Regions from separate parts of the Streptomyces sp. NPDC059371 genome, predicted to be linked through region 2. Evidence: riboswitches for the same ligand, from Rfam matches in the RefSeq annotation. Region 2 holds a riboswitch; each other region holds the start of a gene.

Region 1 (5,738 bases), on a different contig from region 2:
CGCGATCAGGATGTACGGGTCGTCGAGGACGGCCTCCATACGCTCCATGTCGGTGGCGAAGTACGCCGAGATGTAGCCCTTGTCGAAGCGCATACCCTCGGTGAGTTCCAGCTCCAGACCGAAGGTCTGGGACTCCTCGACGGTGATGACGCCTTCCTTGCCGACCTTGTCCATCGCCTCGGCGATGAGCTCGCCGATCTGGGTGTCGGCGGCGGAGATGGAGGCCGTGGAAGCGATCTGCTCCTTGGTCTCGACATCCTTCGCCTGCTCCAGCAGGGCACCGGAGACGGCCTCGACGGCCTTCTCGATACCGCGCTTGAGAGCCATCGGGTTGGCGCCGGCGGCGACGTTGCGCAGGCCCTCGCGGACGAGCGCCTGGGCGAGAACGGTCGCCGTGGTCGTACCGTCACCGGCGACGTCGTCCGTCTTCTTGGCGACTTCCTTGACCAGCTCGGCGCCGATCTTCTCGTACGGGTCCTCGAGCTCGATCTCCTTGGCGATGGAGACACCATCGTTGGTGATCGTGGGGGCGCCCCACTTCTTCTCGAGGACGACGTTGCGGCCCTTGGGGCCGAGCGTCACCTTGACGGCGTCCGCGAGCTGGTTCATGCCGCGCTCGAGGCCGCGCCGTGCCTCCTCGTCGAACGCGATGATCTTGGCCATGTGAAGTGGTCCTCCCGGACGGGGTGGATTGCTCCGGATCGCGCCCGCGCCCGCGACGGACGGCCTGCAAGCCTTGTGGTTCCTTGCCCCACAGGCCCGCGGGCCTCGCCGGCCCGATCCAAGTTCTGTCACTCTCACTGGGAGAGTGCTAACGCCAATGATTAGCACTCGACCCCTGCGAGTGCAAGCGCCTCTCACGAAAACAGCCCCCTGGCCCAGTCCCCGCACGGGTCCACGCCGAGGGCGCGCGGGCGTACGCGGGGCGGGGAGGCCGACCGGGGACGCACGAGGGGCCCGCATCCCTGGTGGGATGCGGGCCCCTCGTGCGTGAGTGAGTCGGTGGTCGTTCGCGCCCGATCAGACGGCGAGTTTGACCATGTCCGCCTGCGGACCCTTCTGGCCCTGCGAGATCTCGAACTCCACTCGCTGACCCTCTTCAAGGGTGCGGTAGCCGTCCATCTGAATCGCGCTGTAGTGCACGAAGACGTCCGCACCACCGTCGACCGCGATGAAGCCGTACCCCTTCTCCGCGTTGAACCACTTGACGGTGCCCTGAGCCATGCCTAACTCCCCTATTACTGGCCCTTGCACAGATCCACACTTCGCGGATCCGGGTCAGACCTCACCCCCCAACGGTTGGGGGTGTGCGCCGGAACGCGTCGACCGCGGCTGAATGTATCTGTCCAACTGCCCTCTGCAACAGGTCAATCGGACGAGAATTCTGGGCATGGCCGATCAATGATATGCGGAGAATGCGCAAGGATTCAGGGCAAGTCGGGCCCCGTAAATGCCATAAAGTGCCCAAAAAGGTGAGCCACTTTGGCTACTTCTTGTCGCCCGCCGAACGGTCACTCATATGCGCCCGGCATGAAACCAACATCAAAATTGGAGCGACTTCCCCAACTCTAGCGCGTTCAACCCTACAGAATTGCCCCCTCCGCTTGTCTCACGGAAGGGGCAATTCTGTGAACGCAATGTGTTCGGCATTACCGAGGGTAACGATCAGCCTCCGGCGACGGCCGGAATGATCGAGACGCCCACGCCGTCCGGAGTCGCCGTCTCCAGGCCCTGCTCGAAGCGCACGTCGTCGTCGTTGACGTACACGTTGACGAAGCGGCGCAGCTTGCCCTGGTCGTCCAGGACGCGCGCGGCGATGCCCGTGTGCTTCTTCTCCAGGTCGCTGATGACCTCGGCGAGGGTCGCGCCCTCGGCCGTCACCTCGGCGGCACCACCGGTGTAGGTGCGCAGGATGGTGGGGATGCGGACGTTGACGCTCATGATGCGAGGCCAGCCTCTCGGAAGGAGTCGAGGTTCGGGCGGATGGTCGCGGTCAGTCCGGTGTCGGAGGCCACCGCGTCCAGAGTCTTGAGGCCGTCGCCGGTGTTCAGCACGACCGTGGTGAGGGCCGGGTCCAGGAGACCGTTCTCGATCAGCTTGCGGGTGACACCGACGGTCACACCGCCCGCCGTCTCCGCGAAGATGCCCTCGGTGCGCGCGAGCAGCTTGATCGCGTCGACGATCTGCTCGTCGTTCACGTCCTCCACCGCGCCGCCGGTGCGCCGGGCGATGTCGAGCACGTACGGGCCGTCCGCCGGGTTGCCGATGGCGAGCGACTTGGCGATGGTGTCCGGCTTCTGCGGCCGTACGACGTCGTGGCCGGCCTTGTAGGCGACGGACACCGGGGAGCAGCCCTCCGCCTGGGCCCCGAAGATCTTGTACGGCTTGTCCTCGACGAGGCCGAGCTTGATCAGCTCTTGGAGCCCCTTGTCGATCTTCGTGAGCTGGGAGCCGGAGGCGATCGGCACGACGAGCTGGTCGGGAAGCCTCCAGCCGAGCTGCTCGCAGATCTCGTACGCCAGGGTCTTGGAGCCCTCGGCGTAGTAGGGCCGCAGGTTGACGTTGACGAAGCCCCAGCCCTCGCCGGCCGGGTCGCCGATCAGCTCGGAGCAGAAACGGTTCACGTCGTCGTAGTTGCCCTCGATGCCGACGAGCTCGCCGCCGTAGACCGCGGCCATGACGACCTTGCCCTGCTCCAGGTCGTGCGGGATGAACACGCAGGAACGGAAGCCGGCGCGGGCCGCCGCGGCTCCCACCGCTCCGGCGAGGTTGCCGGTGGAGGAGCAGGAGAGGGTGGTGAATCCGAAGGCGCGGGCCGCTTCGATGGCCTGGGCGACGACGCGGTCCTTGAAGGAGTGCGTCGGGTTGCCGGAGTCGTCCTTGACGAAGAGCTTTCCGGCGTCGACGCCGAGCTCGCGGGCGAGGTTGTCGGCCTGGACGAGCTTGGTCCAGCCGGGATTGATGTTCGGCTTGTCCGCCACGTCCGCGGGGACGGGCAGCAGCGGCGCGTAACGCCAGATGTTCGCGGGTCCCGCTTCGATGCGCTTGCGGAGTTCTTCGGTGTCGTAGGCCGAGAAGTCGTAGGCGATCTCCAGCGGGCCGAAACACTCCTCGCAGGCGAAGACCGGGCCGAGCGGGACGCGGTGTCCGCACTCGCGGCAGGAAAGCGCCGAGGCCGGTCCGAGGTCTACCGCGTCGGTGGAGTTCGTGGTGCTTGCAACTGTCTGCGCAGCCATGGAGGCGAGGCCCTTTCTCCTCATCTTCCTCACGGCGCACTTCGCCGTGAGACGGATTTGGCACCTTCCCAAGCCGGGAGCCTCGCGACGCGATCGACATCGATCGGTACGAGACCGGCTGGAGGGTTGCCGGGGCTTCATCGGGCCGTATCCCTCTGCCCCTCTGGATGAGCGGTATTTGATTGTTGAACTGTTGAACACGATACGCGCCGACGATCCAGGACATGCGATGGTCATGCGCGTTGTTCAAGACTGTAACCGAAGGCCAGGACAGTTGAGATAGTCGTCCGAACCGCGAGACGACGGCAATCGATCTGCCGCTGGCCGCAGCGGGCACGCCGATGAGAGCGTGTGATCAGACAGTGAGGAGCCGCAGACGGTGCTGAGAGAAGTCGAAAGCTGGCTGAGCACACGCTCCTGGTCCGCGACCGACCGCCCGCTCCACAGGATCATGGCAGCCAAGCGCGTCACCGGGTCGACGGTGAGTGTCGTGCTGCCCGCGCTCAACGAGGAGGAGACGGTCGGAGAGATCGTCGCGATCATCCGCCACGACCTGATGCAGCAGGTGCCCCTCGTCGACGAGATCGTCGTCGTCGACTCCGGCTCGACCGACCGCACCGCCGCGGTCGCCGCCGCCGCGGGCGCTCGCGTCGTCCACCGCGACGACATCCTCCCGCGGATCCCGGCCGTGCCCGGCAAGGGCGAGGTGCTCTGGCGGTCGCTGCTCGTGACGAGCGGTGACATCGTCTGCTTCATCGACGCGGACCTCAAGGAGTTCTCGTCCGACTTCGTCTCCGGAATCGTGGGCCCGCTGCTCACCGAACCCGGCGTCGACCTGGTCAAGGCCATGTACGACCGCCCGCTGGCCGGCGGCGGCGGGCAGGGCGGCCGGGTCACCGAGCTGATGGCCCGCCCGCTCCTGAACATGCACTGGCCGCAGCTCGCGGGCTTCGTCCAGCCGCTTGGCGGCGAGTACGCGGCCCGCCGCTCGCTGCTCGAACAGCTCCCCTTCCCCGTCGGCTACGGCGTCGAACTGGGCATGCTCGTCGACGCCCTGCACCTGGTGGGACTGGACGCCCTCGCCCAGGTCGACGTCGGGGTCCGCAAGCACCGCCACCAGGACGGCCAGGCACTCGGCCGCATGGCCGCCGCGATCTACCGCACCGCACAGCTCCGGCTCGCGCGCGGACACCTGATCCGCCCCGCCCTCACCCAGTTCGAGCGCGACCGCGACGGTTTCCGGCCGCGCACGTACTCCGTGGACACGGAGGAAAGGCCGCCGATGAGCGAAATCTCCGAGTACCAGACGCGCAGAGCCGCGTAGTCCGGCGCCGACGGCCGCCGATCGCATACGGCCGAAGGGCGCGTTTGAGCGTTTCGAGACGGGGCTAGGTTTCGAGGCATGGCTTCAACGCACGGTGCCCACAGGATTCTGGTCGCCTCCAACCGCGGCCCGGTCACCTACGAGGTACGGGAGGACGACTCGCTGCACGCCAGACGCGGCGGCGGCGGCCTCGTCTCGGGACTCTCGGCGATCGGGCCGGACGCGGGCGCCCTCTGGGTCTGCTCCGCCCTCGGCGACGGCGACCGGGAGGCCGTCCGGCGCGGAGTCCACGAGGACGGCGTACGGATGCTGGCCATCGACGCCGCCACGCACGCCGACGCGTACAACGGCATCGCCAACTCCGTGCTGTGGTTCGTCCACCACCTGCTCTACCAGACCCCGCTGGAGCCGGTCTTCGACGCGGAGTTCCGGCGCCAGTGGGAGTCGTACCGGACCTACAACCGCGCCTTCGCCGAGGCGCTGGCCGAGGAGGCGGCCGACGGCGCGGCCGTGCTGGTCCAGGACTACCACCTGTGCCTGGTGCCCGGGATGCTCCGCGAGCTGCGCCCCGACCTGCGCATCGGTCACTTCTCCCACACCCCGTGGGCGCCCGAGGACTACTTCCGGATGCTCCCCGACGACATCCGCGCGGAGCTGATGGCGGGCATGCTCGGCGCGGACCGGGTGGCCTTCCTGACCTGGCGGTGGGCCACCGCCTTCATGCGCTGCGCGGAGGGGACCGAGGCCGGCCGCTACCGGGCCACCTGGCCCTCGGGCGGCGCCTCCCGCACGATCGAGCACCTGGACGGCGCCCGGCCGCCGGTGCGCGAGACCCGCGTCGGCGTGCACGGCCTCGGCGCGGACGCCGAGTTCCTGCGCGAGCGCTCGCACCGCGCGGACGTCGGGGAACGGATGGCCGCGCTGCGCGAGGAGATCGGCGCGGACCGCAGGACGATCGTGCGCGTCGACCGGACCGAGCTGTCCAAGAACATCGTGCGGGGACTGCTGGCGTACCGGCAGCTCCTCGACGACCATCCCGAGTGGCGCGAGCGGGTCGTCCACGTGGCGTTCGCCTACCCGTCGCGGCAGGACCTCGCCGTGTACCGGGACTACACGGCCGAGGTGCAGCGCGTCGCCGACGAGATCAACTCCCAGTACGGAACGCCCGGCTGGACCCC
Region 2 (5,738 bases):
CGCCCTTCCGCCCGAGGCGACCACGATCCGCGGATCGAGCACCGGATAGACCAGGTCGACGACCAGATTCGTCATCACGAAGATCAGCGCGCCGAAGGCCACCACCCCCTGGACCACCGGGATGTCCTGGGCCGTGACGGCCGCCGCGGTCACACGGCCAAGGCCGTCACGGGAGAACACCGTCTCGACGACGACCGAACCGGCGATCAGTTGTCCCACCAGCAGGCCGACGACCGTCAGAGCCGGCAGGGAGGCGTTGCGCAGCGCGTGCCGCAGATGGACCCGCCACCGGCCCGCTCCCTTGGCGCGGGCGGTCTCCACATACGCCTGGTCGAGCGCGGTGAGCAGGCTCTTGGCCAGCACCTGCGCGATCTGAGCGCCGGTCGGGACCGCGAGTGTCAGCGCCGGCAGCACCAGCCCCCTCAGCCCGTCGTTGCCGAACGCCGGAAACCAGTGCAGCCGGAAGGAGAACGCCTCGACGAGCAGCAGCCCCACCCAGAACGTCGGGACGGACACCCCCAGCGGCGGCAGCGACAACAGGAACTGACGCAGCCACCGCCGCGTGGTGTACGTCGCCGCCACCGCCAGTCCGCCGCCCAGGAACACCGCCAACAGCAGTGCCGTCGAGGTCAGTTGGAGGGTCTGGGGCAGCGCGTCGGCCAGTGTCGAAGCGACCGGCCGGCCGGTGGCGACCGAGTCGCCGAAGTCCCCGCGCACCGCCCGTCCGAGGTACTCGGCGTACTGCACGAGCACCGGCTTGTCGAAGCCGTACTCGTGCCGCAGGGCGGCGATCTGCCGTGGATCGACCTGCCCCGACTCCATCCCGGCACCGGCCATCGCCGTGACGGGGTCGCCCGGGAGGAAGTCCAGCACCAGGAACGACACGGTGTACGCCGCCCACAGCACCCCGGCCGCCTGCGCGAGCCGCTTGATCACATAGCCGCGCACGGGTCAGCCGATCCAGGTGTCGTGCAACTGGATCCGGCTGGAGGCGTCGAACGCGAGACCGTGCACCTTCGTGGACACACCCAGCTGGGTCTGCAGCTCCACCACCGGCACGTTGTAGGCGTCACGCACGATCGACTGCTGCGCCTGCGAAACCAGTTGGCTGCGCTTGGCCGGGTCGGTGGTCGCGGCCTGAGCGGACAGGGTCGTGTCCAGGTCACTCGCCGGCACACGGTAGAAGTTGGCCAGCTTCGTGGAGAAGGAGCTGCGCAGGATGTCGGGGTCGGCGCGGGTGATGTTCCCCCAGATCGCCTCGTACGAGCCCGCCTGCTGGATCGGCGTGAGCTGGGGGAGCTGGAGCTGCTTGAGGGTCACCTGGACTCCCACAGCCTTCAGTTGCTGCTGTATCAGCTCCAACGCGGGCTGGTTCGTCGCCGCGTTGGGAACCCAGTCGATGGTCAGGCTCAGCTTCTTGCCGTCCTTGACGCGGGTGCCGTCGCCGCCCGGCTTCCAACCGGCTTCGTCCAGAAGGGACTTCGCCTTGGCCGTGTCGAGGGTCAGGTCCGAGGCGAGGCTGGTGTAGTCAGGTGTGGTGTGCGCGAGGACGCTGGTGGCCGGCCGGGTGCCGGTGGGGAAGACGGTGTCGGCGATCTGCTTCCGGTCGATGGCGGACAGGATGGCCCGGCGGACTCTGGCGTCCTTCAGAACCGGCCGCGCGTTGTTGAAGCCGAGTCCGAAGGTGATGCCGGGGTTGGCCCGCCGCTGGAAGGCGACCTGACCGCCCTTGAGCGCCGCCTCGTCGGCCCGGCCCACGCTGCCGATCGCGTCCACCTGTCCGGACCGCAGACTGCCGGCCCGTACGCCCGCTTCCGGCACCACCTTGAACACCAGCTTGTCCAGGTAGGCCTCGCCCTTCTTGCTCCACCGGGAGGAACCCCAGGCGTAGCCGGGGCGTTTGGCCAGAGTGACCGACTGGTTCTGCACGTAGCCCTTCAGCACGAAGGGTCCGGACCCGACCACCCCGTCACTGCACTTCTGCTGCGGGGACCGCTTCACGCTCGCGGACGACTCGATCCCGAGTGAGTGCGTCGAAGTCGCCTGCAGGAACTGGGCGTTGGGCTGCTGGAAGGTGACCTTGACGGTGAGCGGGTCCACCACTGTGGTGCTCTTGGCACCGCTCAGGTAGCCCTCGGCCAGGGTGCCCAGGACACCGAGCCTCGGTACCGCGTCGAAATTGTCCTTGACCACCTGGGCGGTCAGCGGGGACCCGTCGCTGAAGGTGACACCCGAGCGCAGGTGGAAGGTGAAGGCGGTCGCGTCGGCACTGATGTCCCAGCTCTTCGCCAGCCACGGCACGATCTTGCCGGTCTTGGGGTCCTGGTCCGTCAGGGAGTCGACGATCTGGCGTACCGAGTAGATCGTGTCGTTGCTGCCGACCTGCTGGGGATCCACGCAACCGGCGTCGGAACCCACAGCGAAGGTCAGGGTTCCGCCGGAGCGCGGCTTGCCGCTCCCGGTGCCGGAGCCGTCGGTGCCCGATCCGCAGGCGGTCAGCAGCACGCTGGTGGTGAGAAGGGCGGTGAGTGCTGCCCATCGGGGAGATCTGAAGTCCGGACGTGCTCTCACGGAGGGTTCTCCTCTTGGTGTCGCCGGGCACGGGGCGTCGCACGAGGCACGACCGCGCACGGGTGCGCGGGCCCGTCGGCGCGACGCCGGTGACGGGCAAAGGCCTGCGGACAGGGGCCGGGCGGAAAGCGGAAGGCGGATCGGAGAGATCAGGAGGAAGAGGGAGCCGGGCGAGGACGCGTACCGCGACGGCTGGTCACGGACGTCGGCTGTCGGCGTGCCTCATGGACGTCGACGGTCCGCGCGTCTCCTCGACGCCGACGCGGGTGGGCGTCAGGTGGGCGTCACGGACGTCGACCGCCGACGGGGAGGCCTGTCGGCGCGCGCTGCGGAAAGTGCCGTCAGGCCCGACAGAAGCAGCTCGTCGAGCGCTTCAGATCGATGTGACGTCGGCGCGCCAGCCTGGAGAACACGACGGCGACGGCGAAGGAGGCGTCGGGGCCACCACCGTGCCGCATAAGGGTCCTCCATACGTCCGGCCCCGGTCACGGGGCCACGCGCTTGCGGGGATCGTCACTGATCCCCGCCGGGCTTTCACCTGGAGCACCCCACCGCGGGGGAGGGTTGCCGGTCAGCGAGCCAGGGCTTGACGCTGACACTCAATGCCGTTCGTGATCGTACGGAGCGGTTCTCACCTACGTCAATGGCGGCACCGGACTCCGGCGGAGCGGGCCACCGGAGTCCGGCGGAGCGAGCCACCGCACTCCGTCGGAGCGAGCCGGGCCGACCACGCCGCCGGGACGCCCGATGGAAGCACGCCCCGTCGGCGGAAGCAGGGTGGTCAGGCACCACCGCGTTCCCGCGGGATCTTCTGACCCGCCTCGATCGACACCGGCAGCCGGTTCTCCGCCGGAGGCAGCGGGCAGGTGGCCAGGTCCGTGTAGGCGCACGGCAGGTTCGTGGCACGGTTGAAGTCGAGGACGACCGTACCGTCGGAGCCGGGAGCCCCGACGGACAGGCTCCGGTTGGCGGCGTAGGTGGTGACCCCGGAGGTCGCGTCGGTGAAGAGAACCGACAGCCCGCCCGGGACATGTCCGGGGAACGCCGTCAGCGACAGAGGACGTCCGTCCAGCTCGAACTCGATCCTGCCCGGAGCGTCGTACACGTGCTCCAAGCCCTCGACCGCGGCGCCCACGGTGGTGGGACGCGGCTCGTCGAAGGGGACGTAACGGCCCGTCACGGCCCAGTGCGGGTCGGGGGCGTAGGCAGGCGTCCCGGTGAAGGCCTTGAGCAGCGGGGCGTCCGGGTGCCGGGGGCGCACGATGTCGTGACCGCCCCGCTTGGCGACCTCGATGACGGCGTCCTTCCAGATCGCGTCGACGCCACCGCGTTCGGGCAGCACGCCGAAACGGTGCTCACCGCGCACCGGAGTCCCGCCGACGACCAGTTCGTCACCGTCGTCGAGGGTCACCACGACCCCGTCGGGTCCGGTGTGCCATGCGCCGGGCGCGTCGGGGAAGCGCTGCGGCCGGTCGTCGAGCCAGTGCAGACCGGTGATCGCCAGGAACCCGTGCGGGGCGGCGAGCCGGGCTTCCTGTCCGCGGTACCAGTCCAGCCACTGCTCGGTGAAGGCGTGGAGGTCCGTGCTGGTCGCCTCGCTGGTCATGAGCTCTCCTTCGGTACAGACCGCGTGAGGTTCGTCCTCGTGCGGCGATGCGGGGATTCTTCGGAGCGGTCGGTGAATCGGTGGGTCGGCCGTTGGGGCTCGGCTCGTGGCGGGTCGGCGGGGTGGGTACGCCGGTGGGCCGACGGGCTCGGGCGCCGAGTTCGCATCAGGCGGCGAGTTCGCCGAGGAGCGCCCACGTACGGCGCCGGTCCGCCGCTCCCGCGATCTCGGTGGCCGAGAACACGACCTCGGTGGCGCCCGCGTCGCGGTAGCGCCGTACCTCGGCCTCGAGCGTCTTCTCGTCGCCGATCACGGCCAGATCCGCGGCTCTGCGGCCGCCGGACAGTTCGATGACCCGGGCGTAGGACGGGATCTGCTCGTAGAACGAGAGGCTCTCGGTGGCTTTCGCCCGCACCGCGTCCACATCGCCCGTGACCACGCCGGGCACCAGCGCCACGATCCGGGGCGCGGGCCGTCCGGCGGCCTCCGCCGAGGCCGTGACGGCGGGCACGATGTGCTCCGCGAGGGCGCGCGGTCCCGCGAGGTAGGGCAGGATCCCGTCCGCGAGCTCACCGCTGACCCGGAGCGCCTGCGGCCCCATCGCGGCGACCAGCAGCGGAACACCCGACTCGGCGCCCGGTACACGTGCGGACAGCGGAGTCGTGGCGCTGAGCAGCTCACCGCGGAAGTCGGCTGTGCCGGTCTCGGTCAACTGGCGCAGCACGGTGAGGAATTCGCGCAGACGGGCGATGGGACGCTCGAAGGGCAGGCCGAAGCCGGTCTCCGTCAGCAGTTTCGTGCCCAGGGCCAGGCCGAGGTGGTAGCGGCCGTGGGTCGCGGCCTGGGCGGTCTGCGCCTGACTGGAGACCAGCAGCGGGTGGCGGCCGAAGACGGGGATCGCGGAGGTGCCCACATGGAGTTCCGGTACCGCCCGCCCGACGAGCGCGGCGAGTTGGGGTGAGTCCGCGCCGAAGGTCTGGCCGAACCATACCGACCGCAGACCGGCCGCGGCGGCTTCCTGGGCCAGGTGCACACTGGCGTCCACCTGGTTCTGCGCGTCGGATGCGTTGAGTGCTACTCCAACAGTCATGTCAGGTGGAACGGGCGGCCGGTGAGCCCGCATTCCGTTCGAGTGTGACGGCTGTATGTCAGTCTTGTGATGCGCGACCGGCCACCCTGCCCTCCGATTCGCGGGGCGGCGGTTCCCGGCAGCCACGCCAACCGAGGTGCCAGGCAGCCCGGTTCACCGACACACGGGCTCCGTTGACGCCTTCCACCCCACGTGCTTACATCCCGCCATGCCGATGTCGGAGCCTCTGACCCGCCGCCGCGCCGTGGACCTCGTCCGCGTGGCCGCCGCGCTGTGTCGGACGACCGGCTGATCACGCCCCTCCTCGCGCCTCCGCGAACTCCCGCTCCGGACACGCCGGTCGAGTGCACATCAGGCCCCGCACGCCCGCGCCGACTCGTGCCCGACCCTCTCGTACTTCTCGCCCCGTCATGACGAGGACCCGCCATGCCTTCACCTACCCCCGCAGGCCCACACCACGAAACCGCGTAC
Region 3 (5,738 bases), on a different contig from region 2:
GAGCTGCTGGTCGCGCAGCGGGCGTATTTCCGCCGCTGGGGCGTGGTGCCGTCCGCCCTGTTCGACGGGTCGCCGGGCGAGGCGCTCACGCCGGCGACCGCCCTGTTCATCCACGGAAGCTGGCTTCATCTCCTGGGCAACATGCTCTTCTTCTACGTCTTCGGGCTCATGACCGAGGAGCGCATGGGCCATCTGGAGTTCGCCCTCTTCTACCTGGGCTGCGGGTATCTGGCCCTGCTCGGGTACGCCGCCGCCAACGCGACCGCGCAGCAGTCCCTGGTCGGGGCCTCCGGGGCGATCTCCGCGGTGCTCGGCGCGTTCCTCTATCTTTTCCCCAAGGCCCGGGTGACCAGTCTCTTCCCGTTCCTCTTCTTCCTGCCGCTGCGGTTCCCGGCCTGGGTGGTCCTGCCGTTCTGGTTCACCCTGCAGTGGCTGGCGGCGGAGCGCAGCAGCTCGGGTCCCGGGGTCGCCTACCTGGCACACCTCGTGGGCTTCTCGCTGGGTTTCGTCTACGCGTGGGCGCGCTTCCGGCGCCGCCGGGCCGTCGTGCCCGTCCGGGGGGTCCTGCCGGGGCCCCCGGTGGAGCGGCCGGGTCCCGTGGACCGCGAGTAGGGTGAGATCCCCAGCAGCGGCCCCTAGGGAGAGAACCAGCCGTGATCACCGCGATCGTCCTCATCAAGACCAGCGTGGACCGCATCCCCGAGATCGCCGAGTCGATCGCGTCGCTGGAGAGCGTCAGCGAGGTCTTCTCCGTCACCGGCACCTACGACCTGATCGCCATGGTCCGGGTCCAGGCCCACGACGACCTGGCGGACGTGATCCCCGGCAAGATCAGCAAGATCCCGGGTGTCGAGGCGACGGACACGCACGTGGCGTTCCGTACGTACTCCCAGCACGACCTGGAGGCGGCGTTCGCGATCGGTCTCGACTCCTGACCGACGCGGCGCCGCCTCCGGGCGGAGCTGCCTCGGGCGTCAGACGGCCGGGACGCAGCGGCCGTCCTCGGTGCGGTACTGCCAGCGCGCGCCGTCCCTGACGAGTTCGCGCACCGCGCGGACGAACCGCTCGACGTGCTCGTCGGGGGTGCCGGCCCCGAAGCTGACGCGGATGGCGTTGAGGGACTTCTCGCCGGGGGCCGCCTCGGGGGCTCCGCACTCCCCCGCGGTCTCCGGGTCGCTGCCGAGCAGTGTGCGGACGAGCGGGTGGGCGCAGAAGAGGCCGTCGCGTACCCCGATGCCGTACTCGGCGGAGAGCGCGGCCGCGAAGTGCGAGCTGTTCCAGCCCTCGACGACGAAGGAGATGACGCCGACCCGCGGGGCGTCGTCACCGAAGAGGGAGAGGACGCGGACCTCGGGGACCTCGGCGAGTCCCTCGCGGACGGTGCGGATCAGGTGCTGCTCGCGGGCGAGCAGGTTGTCGAAGCCCTCGTCGGTGAGCGCCTTGCAGGCCGACGCGATCGAGTAGGCGCCGATGACGTTCGGCGAGCCGGCCTCGTGGCGGGCGGCGCTGTCGTGCCACTCCACGTCCACGCCGCCGTCCGCGCGCCGGGTGACCTTGCGGCTGGCCCCGCCGCCCGCGAGGTAGGGGTCGGCCTCGCGCAGCCAGTCGGAGCGGCCCGCGAGGACACCGGAGCCGAAGGGCGCGTACAGCTTGTGCCCGGAGAAGGCGACCCAGTCGACGTCGAGGTCCTGGAGCGACACCGGGTGGTGCGGGGCGAGCTGCGCCGCGTCGAGGACGATGCGGGCGCCGTGGGCGTGCGCGGCCGTGGCCAGCTCCCGCACCGGCCACAGCTCACCGGTGACGTTCGAGGCTCCGGTGACGCAGACCAGGGCCGGTCCGTGAGGGTCACGGGCGGCGAGGGCGCGCTCCAGGGTCTCGACGGCCTCGGCGGGGGTGCGCGGGGCGTTCAGGTAGGTCACCCGGGCGTCGCGCCAGGGCAGCAGCGAGGCGTGGTGCTCGGTCTCGAAGACGAAGACCTGGCAGCCGGCCGGGAGGGCCGCGGCGAGCAGGTTGAGCGAGTCGGTGGTGGAGCGGGTGAAGACCACCTGGTCGGCGGCGCGGCAGTCGAGGAACTCCGCGACGGTCCTGCGGGCGTTCTCGAAGAGGTCGGTGGAGAGCTGCGAGAGGTATCCGGCGCCCCGGTGGACGCTGCCGTAGTACGGCGCGTACGCGGCCACGTCGTCCCACACCCGCTGGAGGGCGGGCGCGCTGGCGGCGTAGTCGAGAGCCGCGTAGGTCACCTCGCCGCCGGTGACGAGCGGGACGGTGACATCCCGGCCGAGAACGGGCAAGGGGGCACAAACGGTCTGGTCGGCGGCAACGGTGGAAACAGACATGGCGAGCTCCTGTGAGAGGCAGGCGGAATCACCGCGCGAGCCGGCCGCCGGAAGACGGCGCTCAGCGCGGGAAAAGGGTGAAAAGGGCGTGCGGAGGCGGGGCTCGGCGCCCTAACGCATTCGCTTGCTCACAGAAGGCTCCCTCGAACGACCAGGACCCCTGGTTGTCCGCCCGGAGAGCGGGAGGGGTCCGCGCTTGCCGTAGGCCTCGCTGCCTACGACCTGGTCTTCACCCGGGGCACCCCGCCACGGACGGAGGGTTGCCGGACAGCCGGCCGGGGCCTGATGGCTGTCACTCATGACCTGGTACAGCATCTTGCCAGAGGATCTTCCCCGCGCAAGACGCAGTCCACGATCCGGACTGCGTCTCGCGCGGGATCCCGGGTGGCTCAGGCGTTGCTGGCGGCCACCCAGCGCTCCAGGGTGCGCTTGGCGGCGCCGGAGTCGATCGCCTCGGCGGCCTTCTCCATTCCGGCGCGGAGTTGGTCGGCGAGCGGCGCGCCGGCCGGCGACAGGGCCACCAGGGCGGCCGCCGAGTTCAGCAGGACCGCGTCCCGTACGGGCCCCTTCTCGCCGTCCAGGAGGCGCCGGGCGACCTCCGCGTTGTACGAGGCGTCGGCGCCCCGCAGGGCCTCCACCGGGACGATGTCGAGCCCTACGTCGCGGGGGTCGAAGCGCTCCTCGGTGACCTTGCCGTCGCGGACGACCCAGACGTGGGAACCGCCGGTGGTGGTCAGCTCGTCGAGGCCGTCGTCGCCGCGGAAGACGAGCGAGGAGTTGCCGCGCTCGGCGAACACGCCCGCCACGATCGGCGCCATCCGGGCATCGGCGACGCCGACCGCCTGGGCCTTCACCCGCGCCGGGTTGGTCAGCGGTCCGAGCACGTTGAAGGTGGTCCGGATGCCCAACTGGCCGCGGGCCGCCGCCACATGACGCAGCGCCGGGTGGAACTTGACCGCGAAGCAGAAGGTGATCCCGGCCTCCTCGGCCACCTGGGCGACCCGGCTCACCGGCAGTTGGAGATTGACGCCGAGCTTCTCCAGGACGTCCGACGCCCCGGACGCGGAGGACGCCGCCCGGTTGCCGTGCTTGACGACCTTGGCGCCGGTGCCGGCCACCACGATCGAGGACATCGTGGAGATGTTGACGGTCTTCGCGCCGTCGCCGCCCGTTCCGACGATGTCGACGGTGTGTCCGGGCACCTCGATCACATTGGCGTGCTCGTACATCGCCCGGACGAGTCCGGCGATCTCCTGGACGGTCTCGCCCTTGGCCCGCAGGGCCACCACGAACCCGGCGATCTGCGCGTCGGTCGCCTCGCCGCGCATGATGCGGTCCATGGCCCAGGCCGTGTCGTCCGCGCTCTGGTCGCGGCCTTCGAGCAGTCCGTTCAGTACCGCGGGCCAGGAACGGCCCGCCGCGGTGTCGCCTCCAGCGGGGTTCACAGCGCTCATGGTCGCTCCTGGGTTCGTGGGTCACGCGGTCGCGGGTGACACGGGTCGTGGGTGACGCGGGGTGGATCGCCCCGCACCACCGGGTGAGTCCACCCTATCCAGCCCGGGGGACGGCAAAGAGCCCCGTCCGTGTCATGGACGGGGCTCAAGCCGTGGCGATCAGCCGGGGATCAGTGGTGGCCGTGGCCGCTCGCGATCTCCTTGTACTCCTCGACGGTGGGCTTGGGGATCTGGCCTTCCTCCCCGTAGAAGCCCTGGCTCATCTTGGCGCGCAGCTTCTGCGTGCCCGAGACCTTGCGCTCGACACCGTTCTCGTCGACCGTCGGGCCGATCTCGGCCGGCTTGTACTGGTCGTGCGCGGTGAGCGTGTGCAGCGCGTCCTGGCTGAGCGGCTCGTGGACCTCGATGAACTCACCGTGCGGCAGGCGCTTGATGATGCCCGACTCGCGGCCGTGCAGCACCTTGTCCCGGTCCCGGCGCTGGAGGCCGAGGCAGATCCGCTTGGTGGCGATGAAGGTCAGCACCGGTACGACGAAGAAGGCGATCCGCACGAACCAGGTGATCGAGTTGATCGCCAGGTGGAAGTGCGTGGCCCAGATGTCGTTGCCGCCGCCGACGAGCAGGACGAAGTACCAGCTGATCCAGGCGACACCGAACGCGGTCCGGGTCGGGACGTTGCGCGGGCGGTCCAGGATGTGGTGCTCGCGCTTGTCGCCGGTGACCCAGGACTCGATGAACGGGTAGACCGCGATCGCGACCAGGACCAGCGGGAAGATGACCAGCGGGATGAACACGCCCAGGACGAGCGTGTGACCCCAGAGGTTGATCTCCCAGCCCGGCATGACACGGATCAGGCCTTCGGAGAAGCCCATGTACCAGTCGGGCTGGGCGCCCGTGGACACCTGGTCCGGACGGTAGGGGCCCAACGACCAGATCGGGTTGATCGAGGCGATCGCCGCGATGGCCGCGATGACACCGAAGACCAGGAAGAAGAAGCCTCCGGCCTTGGCCATGTAGACCGGCAGCAGCGGCATGCCGACGACGTTGTTGTTCGTCTTGCCGGGGCCCGCGAACTGCGTGTGCTTGTGGTAGAAGACCAGGATCAGGTGGCCGACGACCAGGCCGAGCATGATGCCCGGCAGCAGCAGCACGTGCACCGAGTAGAAGCGGGCCACGAAGTCGCCGCCCGGGAACTCGCCGCCGAACAGGAAGAACGACAGGTACGTGCCGACGATCGGCACGGACAGGACCGCGCCCTCCATGAAGCGGACACCGGTGCCGGAGAGCAGGTCGTCCGGGAGCGAGTAACCGGTGAAGCCGGTGAACATGCCGAGGACGAACAGCAGGAACCCGAAGACCCAGTTGACCTCACGGGGCTTGCGGAACGCACCCGTGAAGAACACGCGCATCATGTGCACGAACATGCCGGCGAGGAAGACCAGCGCGGCCCAGTGGTGGATCTGACGGATCAGCAGACCACCGCGCACATCGAAGGAGATGTGCATGGTCGAGTTGAACGCCTCGGACATCAGCTGGCCCTGCAGCGGGACGTAGCTGCCGTGGTACTCCACCTCGTTCATCGAGGGGTGGAAGAACAGGGTCAGGTACACACCCGTGAGGATGATGATGATGAAGCTGTAGAGGCAGATCTCACCCAGCATGAACGACCAGTGGTCGGGGAAGATCTTGCGCATGTTGGACTTGGCCAGGGAGTAGATCCCGAGACGGCCGTCCGCCCAGTCGGCGACCCGCTCACCGGCGGGTGCCTTCTCGCGCGAGGAGCGCGAGTCGGAGGTGGTGGTAGTGCTCATCCGCGCTCCCAGAATGCAGGACCGACGGGCTCCTTGAAGTCGCTGAGGGCTTCGAGGTAGCCCTCAGCGTTCACGCCGATCTGCAGCTGCGGCAGGGCGTGACCCGCCGGGCCGAAGATGACCCGGGCACCGTCGGA

What was found. A riboswitch is a leader RNA that binds a small molecule or an ion and turns the genes downstream of it on or off. The one in region 2 is predicted to bind S-adenosylmethionine.
Region 1: another riboswitch for S-adenosylmethionine. It lies ahead of thrC (threonine synthase); the one in region 2 lies ahead of ACFXGX_RS05470 (ABC transporter substrate-binding protein).
Region 3: another riboswitch for S-adenosylmethionine. It lies ahead of ACFXGX_RS05010 (aminotransferase class V-fold PLP-dependent enzyme); the one in region 2 lies ahead of ACFXGX_RS05470 (ABC transporter substrate-binding protein).

The regions. Positions count from the first base shown of each region.
Region 1 is NZ_JBHYXD010000009.1:36,115-41,852, forward strand. It holds gene groL (chaperonin GroEL) at 1-663, opposite strand, end outside; gene ACFXGX_RS07860 (cold-shock protein) at 1,021-1,224, opposite strand; gene ACFXGX_RS07865 (MoaD/ThiS family protein) at 1,666-1,941, opposite strand; gene thrC (threonine synthase) at 1,938-3,236, opposite strand; SAM riboswitch class I at 3,254-3,410, opposite strand; gene ACFXGX_RS07875 (glucosyl-3-phosphoglycerate synthase) at 3,616-4,560, shown strand; gene ACFXGX_RS07880 (trehalose-6-phosphate synthase) at 4,639-5,738, shown strand, end outside.
Region 2 is NZ_JBHYXD010000006.1:15,595-21,332, reverse strand. It holds gene ACFXGX_RS05475 (ABC transporter permease) at 1-948, opposite strand, end outside; gene ACFXGX_RS05470 (ABC transporter substrate-binding protein) at 952-2,571, opposite strand; SAM riboswitch class IV at 3,064-3,178, opposite strand; gene ACFXGX_RS05465 (DUF1684 domain-containing protein) at 3,353-4,177, opposite strand; gene ACFXGX_RS05460 (LLM class F420-dependent oxidoreductase) at 4,344-5,267, opposite strand; gene ACFXGX_RS05455 (sulfite oxidase) at 5,694-5,738, shown strand, end outside.
Region 3 is NZ_JBHYXD010000005.1:112,056-117,793, reverse strand. It holds gene ACFXGX_RS05020 (rhomboid family intramembrane serine protease) at 1-612, shown strand, start outside; gene ACFXGX_RS05015 (Lrp/AsnC family transcriptional regulator) at 654-935, shown strand; gene ACFXGX_RS05010 (aminotransferase class V-fold PLP-dependent enzyme) at 975-2,336, opposite strand; SAM riboswitch class IV at 2,524-2,640, opposite strand; gene trpD (anthranilate phosphoribosyltransferase) at 2,726-3,790, opposite strand; gene ACFXGX_RS05000 (cytochrome bc complex cytochrome b subunit) at 3,961-5,601, opposite strand; gene ACFXGX_RS04995 (Rieske 2Fe-2S domain-containing protein) at 5,598-5,738, opposite strand, start outside.